Regions from separate parts of the Amycolatopsis sp. NPDC047767 genome, predicted to be linked through region 1. Evidence: riboswitches for the same ligand, from Rfam matches in the RefSeq annotation. Region 1 holds a riboswitch; the other holds the start of a gene.

Region 1 (7,416 bases):
GCGCCGCCAGCTCGGCCACGCGCTGGTTGGCCTGGTCGACGGTCGGGTTGTGGTCGTCGATGGCCGGGGCGACGTTCTGGCCGTCGGTCATCACCACGTAGTAGTGGTTGTCGTCGTACCAGCCCGGGCCGGTCTGCGTGACCCACGCGTTGGCGTCGCCGTCGAAGACCACGAACCACGGCTTGAGGTTGGCCGCGTACTTGTCACGCGGGTCGCCGCCGACGGCGCCGTGGACGGTCGGGAAGATCTGGACGTCACCGAGCTTGCCCGCGTTCTTCTGCGCCAGCAGGTAGTTCGCGTACTCGACGTCGGTGTGCAGCGTGTCGGTGGGGTTCTGCTCCTCCACCGTGCCCGGGATGATCTCGGTCATCACCTTGCCGTGCAAGGCGTCCACGGTGGGCCAGTTGTCGGCCTTGGCCGCGTCGTCGAGCGTGGCGTAGCTGCCGAGGAGGTCGGCCGGCTTGAAGACGGCGCCGCCGAGGTGGGCGCGGAAGGCCGCGTCGAGCTCGTCCGGGCCCATGCCGGTGTTGTCCGAGAAGCCGGTCTTCATCTCGAGCTTCAGCGTGAGCGGCGTGTGGTCCGGGTGGGCCGCGAGCCAGATGCGGATGTCGTCGAGGCAGTACTCGAGGTTCTTGTTCGTGCCGCCCTTGTACAGGTCGGCGGTCGTCGACGCGGCGACGCAGTTGTTGCTGTTGCCCAACGGGTTCGAGTGGCTGACCTTCCACTCGTGCGTGATGAAGTCCGGCCACACGTCGAGCTCGATCAGCGACGAGCCGTTGTCCAGCGCCTGCGCGAGGAACGGGTACGCGGCCGGGTCGTAGGTGTTGTGCACGCCGACCGTGGTCACGTGCGAGAGTTTCGGACTGTCCGCGTTCGCCACGGCTGCCCCGGACAACGAGGCGGCGACGAGCGCGCCGACCGTCACGACCACTGAAGCGAGTTTCATCCTGACCCCTTCACCCACCGATAGTGCGATGGCACTCACACTGTGCCACCGTGATGGACTGTGGATGAAGGACAGCTGACCAAATGGACTAGACCAGAAGTCGGAAAGTGCCCATGACTGAAAACCCGAGCCCGCCGTCGGCCTTGACCATCGCCGGTTCCGACTCCGGTGGCGCAGCCGGACTCCAGGCCGATTTGCGGACATTCCTCACTTGCGGGGTGCACGGGCTCGTCGCCGTGACGGCCGTGACGGTGCAGAACACGTTGGGAGTCCACGATCGCGCGGACATCCCGCCGCACGTCGTCGCCGGCCAGATCGAGGCCGTCGCGTCGGACATGGGTGTGGGCGCGGCGAAAACGGGCATGCTCGCGTCGGCGCAGATCATCCACGCGGTGGCGACGGCTTGTGACAACGCGGGCATCGGGCGGGACCACGACGTGCCGTTCGTGGTCGACCCGGTGGCCGCCTCGATGACCGGCCACCCGCTCTTCGACGCCGACGGCCTGTCCGCGCTGCGCGAGGAACTGCTGCCGCGCGCGACCGTGCTGACGCCGAACCTCGACGAGGTGCGCCTGCTGACCGGGTTGACCGTGACCGACCGCGAGGGCATGCACACCGCGGCGGTCGCGCTGCACCGCCTGGGCCCGAAGTACGTGCTCGTGAAGAGCGGCCACCTCGTGTCCGACCCGGAGTGCGTCGATCTTCTCTTCGACGGCGCCACGTTCGTCGAGCTGCCCGGCCCGCGCTTCAACACCCCGCACACCCACGGCGCGGGCGACACCATGGCTTCGGCCCTGACGGCCGGGCTGGCCAAGGGGATGTCGGTCGTGGAGGCCGCCCGGTACGGCAAGTGGTTCGTGTCGCACGCGGTCGAGCACTCGTACCCGATGGGCGCGAAGGTGGGACCGGTGTCGGCGTTCTGGCGGCTGGCGCCGGAGGATCGCTAGCCGGCGCCCGCAGCGGCAGGCCGGTCGAGCTGTGTCCGGAAGGGCGCCTCCGACGGCAGCTAGCTGTCGTCGGAGATCAGGGCCTCCAGGGCCGGCAGCGCGACCGTGAGGGCTTCGCGGTATTCGGGGCTCAGCTTGTCGAGGCGGCGGTTGAGCTCCTGCACGCGGGTGGACCGCACGCCGGACACGAGGCGCTCGCCCTCTTCCGTCGCGCGGGCGAGCCAGGCGCGGCGGTCGACGGGGTCGGACTCGCGCGTGACGTAGCCCGCCTCGACGAGGGTGGCGATTATGCGCGACATCGTGGCCGCCGCGACGCCCTCCTTCGCGGCGAGGTCGCCGAGGCGCAGCTGACCGAAGTGGACGAGCGTGGCGAGAGCTGAGATCGCGCCGTGGCCGGGCCCGGGGACCCCCGCCTGCCGCAACGAGCGCGACAGCCGTCCCACGGCCAGGTACAACCTGCCCGAGACGTCCTGGACCGAGGATAGAGTCACGGCTGGCTCCTCCTGCCGCTGTTGCCCGCCGCCTTTGCGCCGGAAGGGTGTCGTCCACCATAAGGCCTGCCGGTGCACGTTCGGCGTTAAGCGCGGACGAAATCACCGACCGGCGCGCCCAATGCGGCCCACTTGCACCAGGCGGCTTACCCGCCTTTACCCCGGGAGGGCGAAACCAGCGGTCAGCGGGGCGGGCTCGTCGCGTGAGCCCAGAACCGCTGCGGCACCCGGCCCGCGTCGCGCGCCAGGCGGCCCGCCTCGACGCCCGCGCGCATGGCCGCGGCCATGCGTTCCGGGTCCTTCGCGCGGGTGACCGCGGTGGACAGCAGCACCGCGTCGCAGCCGAGTTCCATGGCGAGGCAGGCGTCGGAAGCGGTGCCGATGCCCGCGTCGAGGATGACGGGGACCATGGCGCGCGCGACGATCAGCTCGATGTTGTGCGGGTTGCGAATGCCGAGGCCCGTGCCGATGGGGGCGCCCAGCGGCATCACGGCGGCGCAACCCGCTTCCTCGAGCCGCAGGGCGAGCACGGGGTCGTCGTTGGTGTACGCGAGCACGGTGAAGCCGTCGGCCGCCAGTTGCTCCGCGGCGTCCAGGGTTTCGAACGGGTCGGGCAGCAGGGTGCGGTCGTCGGCGTGGACCTCGAGCTTGATCAGGTCCGTGTCGAGCGCCTCGCGGGCCAGCTGGGCGGTGAGCACGGCCTCCGCGGCGGTGCGGCAGCCGGCGGTGTTGGGCAGCAGCTTGATCCCGAGGCGCCGCACGAGACCGAGCACGCCGGTGCCGCCGTCGGCGTCGGCCTTGCGCATGGCGACGGTCGTCAGCTCGGTGCCCGACGCGACCAGCGCGCGTTCCAGCACCGACAGGTTCCCGGCACCACCGGTCCCGATGATCAGCCTCGACGACAGCTTGTGTTCGCCGATGACCAGCGCGTCGTCCATCGTCAGCCTCCCTGCACCGCGGTCAGCACGTCGATGTTCGCGCCCTTCGGCACCACCGACGCCTCCCACGCGCCCCGGCGCACGACCTCGCCGTTCACCGCGACGGCCACGCCCTGGCGGGTCACGTCGAGCGCGTCGAGCACCTCGGACACGGTGGCGCCGTCGGGGAACTCGCGCCAGCTCCCGTTGACCTTGATCTCCATCAGACTCGCTCCTTCTCCAGCAAACGGGCGGGCGCGGCCGCCCCGATCTCGTCCGGCGGCGCCTCGCCGGCCAGCCAGGCGACCACGGCGTCGGCGGTCACGGGGGCCATCAGCAGGCCGTTGCGGTGGTGGCCCGTCGCCGCGTACACGCCTTCGCCGAGCTCCCCGATGTACGGCAGCGCGTCGCGGCTCCCCGCGCGCAGCCCGGCGGCGATCTCGACGAGCTCGTACTCCGTGATGCCCGGCAGGATCCGTTCGGCGCCTTCGAGCAGCTCCCGCACGCCACGCGCGGTCACGGCCTCGTCGAAGCCCGCTTCGTACTGCGTCGCGCCCAGCACCAGCTCGCCGTCGGCGCGCGGCACGAGGTAGATCGGCCGGCCCTCGACCATCGCGCGCACCGTGTACGGCGGAGGCGGCAGACAGCCTCGGCGCGGCCGCAGCCGCAGGATCTCGCCCTTGAGCGGCCGCACGGCGTCGGCCAGCAGCGGGTGCAACGCGCCCGTCCACGCGCCGGCGGCCAGCACAGTGCGAGTGTCCGGACCGGTCACGTCGTCGAGCGAAGCAATCCGTGAGGTGGAGAACTCGACCCCGCGCTTCGAGCACGCCGCCAGCAGCGCCGTCAGCAGCTTCCGGTTGTCGACGGCCAGGTCACCCGGCACGTGGAGCCCGCTGCGCACCGCACCCAGGCCCGGCGCGAGCCGCCGCGCCGCCCGCCCGGTGAGCCGCTCGACGTCGCGACCCAGCGACGTCAGGTACTCGGCGAGGATGTCGAGGTGCCCGGCGTCGGCGCTGTCGAACGCGACCACGATCGTCCCGTGTTCGGCCAGCCCCGGGTCCGTGCCCTCCGCGGCGAGGTCACGCGCGAACGCCGGCCAGCGCCGCAGCGACTCCTCGCCCAGACTGAGCACGTGCTCCTCACCCGGCCACGCCTCCGTGACGGGCGCCAGCATGCCGCCGGCCACCCAGGACGCGCCGCGCGCGGGTGCCGGATCGACCACCGTGACGCGGTGGCCGCGAGCCGCCGCGCGCCAAGCCGCGGACAGGCCGATGACACCGCCGCCGACGACGGTGAGGTTCTCGCTCATGGGAATCACGCTCCCTGCGCCGGCATGACCCGGATCAGGTTCCACGGTCGGAGCGGCAGCTCCCTCTCAGCCCGTGCCTCGGGCTCCCGTGCGGACCACCCCACTCTAGTGCGCGGGTAACGTCCCCGCCATGCCCGCCCTGACCGGATCACAGATCCGCACCCGCCTGGCCGATTCGCGGCTGTACCTGTGCACCGGCGCCCGCTCGTCGCGCGGCGACCTCGCCGAGTTCGTCGACGCGGCGCTGGCCGGCGGCGTCGACATCGTGCAGTTGCGCGACAAGACGAACGGCGCCCCGCTCGAGGCCGCGCAGGAGATCGCGGCACTCGAGGTGCTCGCCGAAGCGTGCGCGCGCCACGGTGCGCTGCTGTCGGTGAACGACCGCGCCGACGTCGCCCTCGCCGTGGGCGCCGACGTGCTGCACCTGGGCCAGGACGACATCCCCGTGCCGCTCGCGCGCCGCATCCTGGGCGACGACGTGGTGATCGGCCGTTCCACGCACTCGCCTCAGCAGGCTACGGCGGCGGCCGCCGAGGACGGCGTGGACTACTTCTGCACCGGCCCGTGCTGGCCGACGCCGACCAAGCCCGGCCGGTACGCGCCGGGCCTGGACCTCGTCCGGGCCACAGCCGAAACCGGTACCGACCGGCCGTGGTTCGCGATCGGCGGCATCGACACCGAACGGCTGCCGGAGGTGCTCGCCGCCGGCGCGACGCGGATCGTCGTGGTCCGCGCCATCACCGACGCCGAGGACCCGAAGGCGGCCGCGCAGGCGCTGAAGTCCCGGCTCGCTTAGGGGGTCGGGGTCGCCGAACCCGCCTTCGTCTGCGGCGCGCTCGGCGTGGTCGACGCCGCCCCACCCGTGCTCGACGGCGGCGGAGCGCTGTCCGAGCTGCTCGAAGACGTCGGGCTTTCGCTCGTCGACGTGCTCGACGACGAGGACGACGGCGGCGGGGTGTTCGACTCGGTCTCGCTGGGCGGCGGGCTGTTCTGCGACGTGGCAGGCGGGTTGTCATCCTGCTTCTGTTGCTGGCTCGTGCCCGGGTTCCCATGGGTGAAGACGCCGGATCCCACCTTGCCGTGCAAGGCCAGCTCCGCCCCCACCGCCACGGCGATCGCGATAGCCGTCGCGACCACACTCGTCCCGATGATGATCGGCCAGCGCAGCTTCCTCAGCTTGTCACCGAAGGATTCCTCCGGCTCCGGCTGCTGCGGCCCGGTGAGTTTCGAGATCCGCACCGTCGGCATCTCCGACGGGTCGAGCGGCAGCAGCACGGTGGGCATCTGCGCCGGATCGTCGACCGGCGACAGCCCGGACTTGCTCCCCTTGCGCTGCCCGGCGGTCACGAGCGCCGCGCGCGCCTTCAGCGCGGCCTCGCGCGTGCGCTGCAGCGAACGCAGGTACAGCTCGGCGCCGACCGTGGTGATCACGCTCGCCACCCCGGCCCCCACCACGGTGCCCGCCACGCCCAGCGTCGAGCCCAGCAACGCGGCCGTGACGGCGGCCAGTGCCGTCGCCACCACCTGCGCTGGGCGGAAACTCTTCTTCTCGCCCTGCTCCGACGTCTTTTCCTGCTGCTGACTCATGATCCCGATCTACTAGTGCCCGGCCACTTCCCCTGCGGTGTTCAACGAGTAAGGCGCGCGAGGAACTCCCCGCGTTGCCCATCCGTGAGCGAGGACACGTTGACCGTCCACAATGGATGGACTATGGCTCACATTTTCCTGACATACTCACCACATGCGATTGGTGACGATCTCCGATATCGAGGCCGCGGCAAAGCGGGTAGCCGACCACGCCGTGCGCACGCCGCTGCTGCGCCAGCACTGGGCCGAAGGCGAACTGTGGCTCAAACCCGAGAGCCTGCAACAGATCGGGGCGTTCAAGATCCGCGGCGCGTACAACGCGATCGCCTCACTCGACGACGCTGAGCGCGCACGTGGCGTGGTCGCGTATTCCAGCGGGAACCACGCCCAGGCCGTCGCCTACTCCGCCAACGCCTTCGGCATTCCCGCCGTGATCGTGGTGCCGGACGTGGCACCGCGCTTGAAGGTCCAGGCTACGCGCGGCTGGGGCGCGGAGGTGATAGAGGTGCCGATCGCCGAGCAGGAACCGGTCGCGGCCGCGCTGGCGAAGGAGCGCGGGCTCACCTACATCCCGCCGTTCGACCACCCCGACGTGATCGCGGGCCAGGGCACCGCGGGCCTGGAAATCGCCACCGACCTGCCGGACGTCGACACGGTGCTCGTGCCGGTGAGCGGCGGCGGGCTCGCTTCCGGCGTCGGCACGGCGATCAAGGCGCTGTGCCCCGGCGCGAAGGTCATCGCCGTCGAGCCCGAGCTGGCCGGCGACACCGCCGAGAGCCTGCGCGCCGGCCGCCGCGTCGAGTGGCCGATGGACCGGCGCGCCCGCACGATCGCCGACGGCCTGCGCGCCCAGCCGTCCGACCTGACCTTCGCGCACTTGCAGAGCGTGCTCGACGGCATCGTCACCGTGACCGAGGGCGAGATCCGCGACGCCACGCGCGTGCTGGCCCGCCGGGCGCGGATCGTGGCCGAGCCCAGCGGCGCGACGGCCACCGCCGCGTACCTGCACCACGCCGGCGAGCTGCCGGGCGGCAAGACGGTGTCGGTGATCTCCGGCGGCAATGTCGACCCGGCGCTGCTGGCCGAGCTGCTTGCCTAGGGGTCAGTCGCGCGGCGGGCCCGGGCGGACGTGGGTCGGCGGTCCCTCCACTCCGCAGTGGAAGCACTCGCCGGGGTGGGGTGACTCGTCGTCCACGGTCCGCTTGGGCGCCGCGGCGCC
Region 2 (7,416 bases), on a different contig from region 1:
GGGCGCGACAACCTGCTGCGCTTCGCGGCCGCCGAGCCGCGGCTGGCGTCGGGAGCGATCCCCGCGGCCGTGGACGGAGCGCTGGAACGCGTGGGCCTCACCGTCGCCGCGCGCCGCCGGTACAAGGGCTACTCGCTCGGCATGAAGCAACGGCTGGGCCTGGCCGCGGCGCTGCTCGTGCCGCGGCGGATGGTGATCCTCGACGAGCCGACCAACGGCCTCGACCCCGCCGGCACGCGCGAGATCCGCCGGATCATCGCCGAGCTGCACGCCGACGGCTGCACCGTGCTCGTGTCTTCGCACCTGCTCGCCGAGGTCGAAGCGACGTGCACCCACGTCGCCGTGCTGCAGTCGGGCACGGTCGTGGCGCAGGGCGAGCTGGCGGAGCTGCTGGAGTCGGGCAACGCGGCGCTGCTCGTGCGGACACCCGACGCGGAACACGCGGTGGAAGTGTTGCGGGAGAACCGGATCGGGGCCCGGCTCACGCCCGACGGCGTCCGCGCGGACCTCACCGCCACGCCCGCGCCGCGGGTCCTGCAGGTGCTCGTGGGCGCCGGTGTCGAGGTGCACGAGGCGACTCGCGCGCGAACCGGGCTGGAGGACCTGTTCGCCCGGCTCACCGAAGGTGCGAACGGCTCGGAATCCGAGGGGGAAGCATGACCACCGCCGACGTACTCATTCCCGCGGAGGCGGCATGAACACCGCCGACGTACTCACTCCCGCGGAGGCGGCATGACTACCGCGACGCTCACGGCACCCGTGAGCCGCACGGGCCACGACACGGTGCCGCTGCCGCGGCTGGTCGCGGCCGAGCTGCGCTGGATCTTCCGCCGCCCGCGCACGCTGGCCGTGCTCGCGCTGCTGGCCCTGGTGCCGATCGTGATCGGCATCGGCCTCACGCTGGTCGGCGACAGCGGTCCCGACGGCGGCCCGGCCGACGGCGACGCGGCGCTGCTCGCGTCGGCCGTGAACAACGCGCTGGTGCTGCCCATCGCCGCGCTGACGATGACGCTGGCCCTGCTGCTTCCGCTGGCCTCGGCCATGGCCGGCGCCGACGCGCTCGCGGGCGAGGCCGCCCACGGCACGTTGCGCGCGTGGCTCGTCGCTCCCGTCAGCCGTGGCCGGCTGCTGGTGGTGAAGGCCATCGGCGTGGCGGTGGTGTGCGTGGTCGCGGTGCTGGCCATGTGCGTCACGGGCGTGGTGACCGGGCTGATCATCAACGGCACCGGATCGCTGTTCACGCTGTCGGGCACCACGCTGTCGCTCGGCGCGGCGCTGGGCCGGATCCTGCTGGTGGCGGGCTGGATCGTGCTGCAGCTGTGGGCCGTCGGCGCGGTCGCGCTGGCTGTGTCGAGCTGGACGGAACACCCGATGCTCGTGGTCGCCTCCGTGTTGGCCGGCGACATCGTGTTCACGATCCTGGGGTTCCTGACCTCGCTCGACTGGCTGCACCCGTTCCTGCTCACGCGCAACTGGGCCGAGGCCCCGACGGAGATCCTGCAGGACCCGATCGGCGGCTCGATGCTCAGCGAGGGCGCGCTGCGGGCGGCTTGTTACATCGTGGTCGGCCTGTCCCTGGCTTACGGGCGGCTCGCCACGCGCGACGGCTGACGGGGGTTCAGCCGACGACGGCGATCCCGTCCGGGTCGAGTTCGAGCCGGACGGGATCGCCGGCACGCAGGTCCGCCGTCACGGGGGCGACGGCGTCGACGGTGTCCTTATCGGAAGGGCCGTTTTCGAAATAGTCCTTTTCGGACAGTCGCACGACCAGCCGGAGGTGCTCCCGCCGGTGCACCGCGGCCGTCACCTCGCCGGTCACGCCGGTTTCGGCCACGCGCAAGGCATGCGGCCTGAGCCCCAGACGCACCGGACCGTCTTCGAGCTCCGGGAGCGCGACGTCACCGAGACCGGTGTGCACCACGCCGCCCGCGGCCACCCCGTCGACGAACGACGTGGCGCCGAGGAACTTCGCGACGTCGTCGTCCGCCGGGTTGCGCCACACCGACCGCACGGCGCCTTCCTGCCGGATCTCGCCGGCGTCGAGGACGGCCACGCGGTCGGCGAGCGTGAACGCCTCTTCCTGATCGTGGGTGACCAGCAGGGCGGTGATCTTGCTGCGCCGCAACAGGTCCGCGAGATCGATGGCGAGCTGCTCGCGCAGCCCCGCGTCGAGGCCGGACAGCGGTTCGTCGAGCAGCAGCAGCCGCGGTTCGGGCGCGAGGGCGCGAGCCAGGGCCACGCGCTGCGCCTGGCCGCCCGACAGCTCGGTGACGCGCCGGCGTCCGAACCCCTTGAGCCCCACCAGTTCCAGCAGCTCTTCGACGCGGGCCCGGTGTTTCGTCTTGGGGATCCCGTGCATGCGCAGGCCGAACGCGATGTTCGCGGCGACGTCGCGGTGCGGGAAGAGCTGGCCGTCCTGGAAGACCAGCCCGAATCCGCGCCGGTGCACGGGCACGGTGGCGAGGTCGGTGCCGTCCCAGCTCACCGAGCCCGACGTCATGGGCTCGAGGCCGGTGATGGCACGCAGCAGCGTCGACTTGCCCGAGCCGGACGGGCCGAGCAGGGCGAGCACCTCGCCGTCGGCGATGTCGAGGCGCGCGTCGCGGACCGCCGCGAACGAGCCGTAGTGGACCGTGAGGTCCCGCACCGTGAGCGCCATTCAGAACTCCCCCACCGTGCCGTGCCCGCGAACGGAGCCGAAGCGGTCGATCAGCGCGACGGCCGCGACCGTCACGACCATGAGCAGCGCGCACGCGGCGTACGCCATCTGGTTGTTGAGCTCGCCCGGGCGCGAGATGAGCGTCGCGACGGCGACGGGCAGCGTCGGCGCGTCGGGGCGGGCGAGGAAGCTCGTGGCGCCGAACTCGCCGAGCGCCACCACGAAACCGAACCCGGCGGCCGCGACGAGCGAGCGCGCGGTGAGCGGCAGGTCGATCTCGCGCCACACGCGGGCCGGGCTCGCGCCGAGCGTCGCCGCGGCCTGGCGCAGCCGCACGTCGACGGCGCGCAGCACCGGCAGGATCATCCGCACGACCAGCGGGATGATCACCAGCGCCTGCGCGAGCGGCACGAGCAGCGGCGACGTGCGCAGGTCGCCGGGCAGCGCGTCGAGCGTCACGAGGTAGCCGAAGCCGACCGTCACGGCGGAGACGCCCAGCGGCAGCATCAGGGCGGCGTCCATCGTCTCGCCCATGCCGCGGGCGAGGCGGCCGGGTGCGCGCCGCAGGGCGACGAGCACGACGCTGGCCAGGACGCCGACGGCCATGGCGAGCAGCGTCGCGTCGGTGGCGGCGGCGAGCGAGTTCTGGGCGGCGACCCAGCCGGAGACCTGCAGCGCGTCGTCCGTGCCGGTGCTCGCGAGTGCGCGGAAGCCGGCGAGGCTCCAGCCGTCCGGTGTGGACACCGACTCCAGCAGCAGCGCGACGATCGGCGTCATCAGCAGGGCGATCACGACCGTGGCCGCGCCGACCGTCCACCATTCGCCTTTTCTCGGCCGCCGGGGCGTGGCCTGCTTGAGTTTCACGGCGTTCTCACGGCGGCGCCGGGCGATCGCGCCCAGCGCGAGGGCGGCGAGGACGGCGGCGAACTGGATGAGCGACAGCGCGGCCGCTCCGGAGAGGTCGAGCAGGTCGACCGTGCGCAGGTAGATCTCGGTCTCGAGCGTGCGGTAGCGGCCGCCGCCGAGGATGAGCACCACGCCGAAACTGGTGGCGCAGAAGAGAAAGACGACCGCCGCGGCCGACGCGACGGCCGGGCCGAGCGCGGGCAGCGTCACCGTGCGGAAGGCCCGCCACGGCGAGGCGCCCAGCGCGCGGGCGGCTTCGGTCGCACGCGGGTCGAGGTGGCTCCACAGCCCGGCGACGGTCCGGGCGACCACGGCGACGTTGAAAAACGCGTTGGCCAGCACCAGCGGCAGCACACCGCCGTCGGGCCACAGCGCGCGGAACGCGAGCCCGACGACCACCGTGGGCAGCACGAACGGCACCAGCACCAGCGTGCGCGCCAGCCCGACACCCGGCAGCTTCACGCGCGCGAGCACGTAGGCCACCGGCAGCCCCGCGACCACGGCGACGACTGTCGACGCGGCGGCGCTGACCAGCGTGAACGCGGCGAGCTGCCACGTCTGCGCGTCGGCCAGGACCGTGTCCACGCCGCCGGCCGAGAAGCCGCGGCCGAGGATCGCGACGACCGGCCACGCGAAGAACACGACCAGGAACGCGACGGGCAGCAGGCCGAGCAGCGCCAGGCCCGCCGTGCGCGCGGTCTGCGCCGGCGTTACGCGCCCATGAGCGAGCGCCATTCACCGATCCACTTCTCACGGCCGGCCTGGATCTGGTCGGCGGGCAGAGTCGCGGGGTCCTGGGGCAGCGGCGCGGCCGCGGCCCAGCCGGCGGGCAGGTCGACGCCCTCGCGGGCCGGGTAGACGTACATGTTGGCCGCGACCGTCGTCTGGAACTGCTGCGACAGCAGGAAGTCGACCACCTTCTGGGCCTGCGGCACCTGCTTGGTGCCGGCGAGGACGCCGGCGTACTCGATCTGGCGGAAGCACGTGTCGAGCAGCGCCTTGGTGCGCGGCTTGCCGTCGTCGCCGATCTCGGCGGCCGGCGAGGACGCATACGAGACCACGATCGGGCGCGGGCCCTTGCCCGAGGAGCCGGAGAAGTCCTTGGTGTAGGCCTCTTCCCAGCCGCTGTCGACCTTGACGCCGTTGGCCTTGAGCTTGGCCCAGTAGTCGTGCCAGCCCTGCTCGCCGTACTTCGCCACGGTGCCCAGCAGGAACGCCAGCCCGGGCGACGCCGTAGCGGGGCTCTCGGCGACGGTGAGGTCCTTGTACTTCGGGTCGGCGAGGTCGTCGTAGGTCTTGGGTTCGGGCAGGTGCTTGCTCGCGAAGTAGGCGGGGTCGATGTTGACGCAGACGTCGCCGACGTCCACGGCGCTCAGGCGGTGCTGCGGATCCGCGGAGTACCGCTGCGGCCCGCGGTCGGCCTCGGGGCTCGTGTACGCCTGGAACACGCCCTCGCCCAGCGCGCGCGAGGCGAACGTGTTGTCGACGCCGAACGCCACGTCGCCGATCGGGTTGGCCTTGGTGAGCACCAGTTTGTTGGTGAGCTCCCCCGCGTCGCCCGATTTGAGGATCTTGAGCTTGATCCCGGACTGCCGCTGGAACGCGTCCAGCACGTCCTGCGGCGCGACGAACGAGTCGTGCGTGACGAGCGTGACCGTCGGGGTCTGCTGGGCGTCGCCGCCCGAGCTGCCGCCGGACAGCGAGCACGCGCTCGCCAGCGCCGTGACCGTGGCCAGGCCCAGCACCGTGCGTGCGGTCCGCGGAATCATCTGCCCTCCTTGCGCCGATGCGGGGAGAGCAGCCCTCCCTGCGCCGGCATGATCCGGAATCAGGTGCGAACGGTCGCGGGTCTCGGGCACCCGCCTCTCAGCCCGGCTGCACCGGACTCCCGTGGCAACCGTGCAGCGTAGCCCAAACGGGTTCACCATTGGACACATGGCGCAACTACTGAGCGACTCCGAGATCTCATCGGCCCTGGCCACCGTCCCCGACTGGCGCCGTTCCGGCGACTCCATCACCCGTACGGTCGACCTCCCGTCCTTCCCGGACGCCGTGACCTTCGTGGTCCGCGTCGGCTACCTCGCCGAAGCCGCCGACCACCACCCGGACATCGACATCCGCTGGCGCACCGTGACGCTAACCCTCTCCACCCACTCCGCCGGCGGCCTCACCTCGAAGGACTTCGCCCTCGCGGCCCAGATCGACTCCCTGTGATCTGCCCGACCCCGGCGACACCTCCCGCGGGCTGACACGTCCCCTCTTCGTACGGACTTCCACGGAGGGGACTTTCATGACCCAGGCGATCATCGTCGGCACCACCGCGTTCACCCTGATGGTGGCCTCCGCCGCCGCGGTCCTGTGGCGCACTTTCCGCGCCCATCGTGATCTCGACCACAGGCCGTAACACCACCCTTGATCAGCGCGCTATCCCAGCGGAATCCGCCCACCCCGCCCCGCTAGGACCCGCGATGAACAACTCGCCCACTGCCCTCTCCGCCACCCAGCGCGCCTGGATCACGCTGTTCGCGACGTCGTTCACGCTGGCGGCTTTGGTGGTGCTCGGCCTGCTGGGCTGAGCGCTTCTTTTCACTCTCCGAAGCACGCGGCGCCCGACGAACATCGGGCCGCCTCGAAGAGGTACTCCGCCCCCCGATTTCGTGAATTCGGTCCGCACCTTCACCAGACCCGGCGAATCAGCACCCGAAACGCCCAGTTTTGGCTAAGGTGGTTCTTTCGTCGGCTCCTGACGCCCGCCGACGAGGCAGGACTGGACATTGCGAAGCCCGAGGGGGGACCTCGACATGCCCGACTTCACCGTCGACATCGGCGGTTTGCAGGCGCTCGGCAAGAATCTCGACCACGTCGGCGAGAACATCGAGCAGGCCACCAAACGCATGGAGGACATCGGCCCCGATTCGATCGGGCCGGACGACCTCGACGAAGCGTGTGCCGACTTCACCTCGGACTGGTCCGGCGGGCTGAAGAAGATCAAGGAAGCCGTCACCGGCATCAAGGGAGGCCTCGACAACGCGGTCCAGGGTTATGCCGAACTTGAAGAAAGCCTCAAGAGCTCACTCCAGCGCATGGCCGCCAAGGTCGAAGAGGCGACCGCCGGATGAGCGACGCCGACTACCCGGCTCTCCGGTTCGACCCGGCGCGCGGCAATGTCAGCACAGTTCGTGAACTGGCCCGGCAGATCAAGGACACCGCCACCTACACGGACGAAGCCTACAACGTGCTGAAATCCATCCAGGACAAGAAAGACGTCTGGACCGGCGACGCCGCCGAAGCGTTCGCCGGCAAGCTCGACCAGCTACCCGAATACCTCGACAAGGGCCAGAAATCGCTGACGCTGGCGGGCAAAGCCCTTGCCGATTGGTCCGACCGGCTCGACGCGCACCAGCAGAAAGCAAAGCAGCTGGAGGAGGAGTGCCGGAAAGCTCTCGGGGACGCCGAGGCGAAGAACTCCGCAGCCGAGTCCGCCCGCGACCTTGCTCTGCAACAGCCTGACAACGCCACGATGCACAACGAGGCGGCGGACAAGATCAGCGCGGCGAACTCCGCTTGGGCCAGGGTGGACGATCTCCGCAGGCAGGCCGAAGACGTACGCGATGCCTGGGAAGACGACGCGGACACCTGCGCGGACGCGCTCAAAGACGCCGCGGAGGAGGCTCCCAAGGAGTCGTTCTGGGATTCGCTCGGCGGCATGTTCGACGACATCGGTGGATGGTTCAAGGACCACCTCGGCGATATCGGGGACATCGCCGGCATCGTGTCCGCCGTGGCGGGTGCGTTGGCGTTCATCCCCGTCCTGACCCCGATCTGCGGTCCGATCGCGCTTGGTGCCGGCG

The links. Region 1 has a riboswitch for thiamine pyrophosphate ahead of thiO (glycine oxidase ThiO). Riboswitches for the same ligand answer to the same signal wherever they lie in the genome.
Region 2: another riboswitch for thiamine pyrophosphate. It lies ahead of AB0878_RS14255 (thiamine ABC transporter substrate-binding protein); the one in region 1 lies ahead of thiO (glycine oxidase ThiO).

Annotation. Positions count from the first base shown of each region.
Region 1 is NZ_JBEYSJ010000013.1:123,266-130,681, reverse strand. Features, by position in the region: gene AB0878_RS23815 (phosphatidylinositol-specific phospholipase C domain-containing protein) at 1-946, opposite strand, end outside; gene thiD (bifunctional hydroxymethylpyrimidine kinase/phosphomethylpyrimidine kinase) at 1,060-1,893, shown strand; gene AB0878_RS23805 (MarR family transcriptional regulator) at 1,953-2,384, opposite strand; gene AB0878_RS23800 (thiazole synthase) at 2,567-3,322, opposite strand; gene thiS (sulfur carrier protein ThiS) at 3,325-3,525, opposite strand; gene thiO (glycine oxidase ThiO) at 3,525-4,610, opposite strand; TPP riboswitch at 4,605-4,710, opposite strand; gene thiE (thiamine phosphate synthase) at 4,741-5,406, shown strand; gene AB0878_RS23780 (hypothetical protein) at 5,403-6,197, opposite strand; gene AB0878_RS23775 (threonine/serine dehydratase) at 6,352-7,296, shown strand; gene AB0878_RS23770 (MFS transporter) at 7,300-7,416, opposite strand, start outside.
Region 2 is NZ_JBEYSJ010000006.1:282,142-289,557, forward strand. Features, by position in the region: gene AB0878_RS14235 (ABC transporter ATP-binding protein) at 1-660, shown strand, start outside; gene AB0878_RS14240 (ABC transporter permease subunit) at 733-1,611, shown strand; gene AB0878_RS14245 (ABC transporter ATP-binding protein) at 1,619-2,659, opposite strand; gene AB0878_RS14250 (iron ABC transporter permease) at 2,660-4,300, opposite strand; gene AB0878_RS14255 (thiamine ABC transporter substrate-binding protein) at 4,276-5,334, opposite strand; TPP riboswitch at 5,352-5,467, opposite strand; gene AB0878_RS14260 (4a-hydroxytetrahydrobiopterin dehydratase) at 5,501-5,779, shown strand; gene AB0878_RS14265 (hypothetical protein) at 6,367-6,684, shown strand; gene AB0878_RS14270 (putative T7SS-secreted protein) at 6,681-7,416, shown strand, end outside.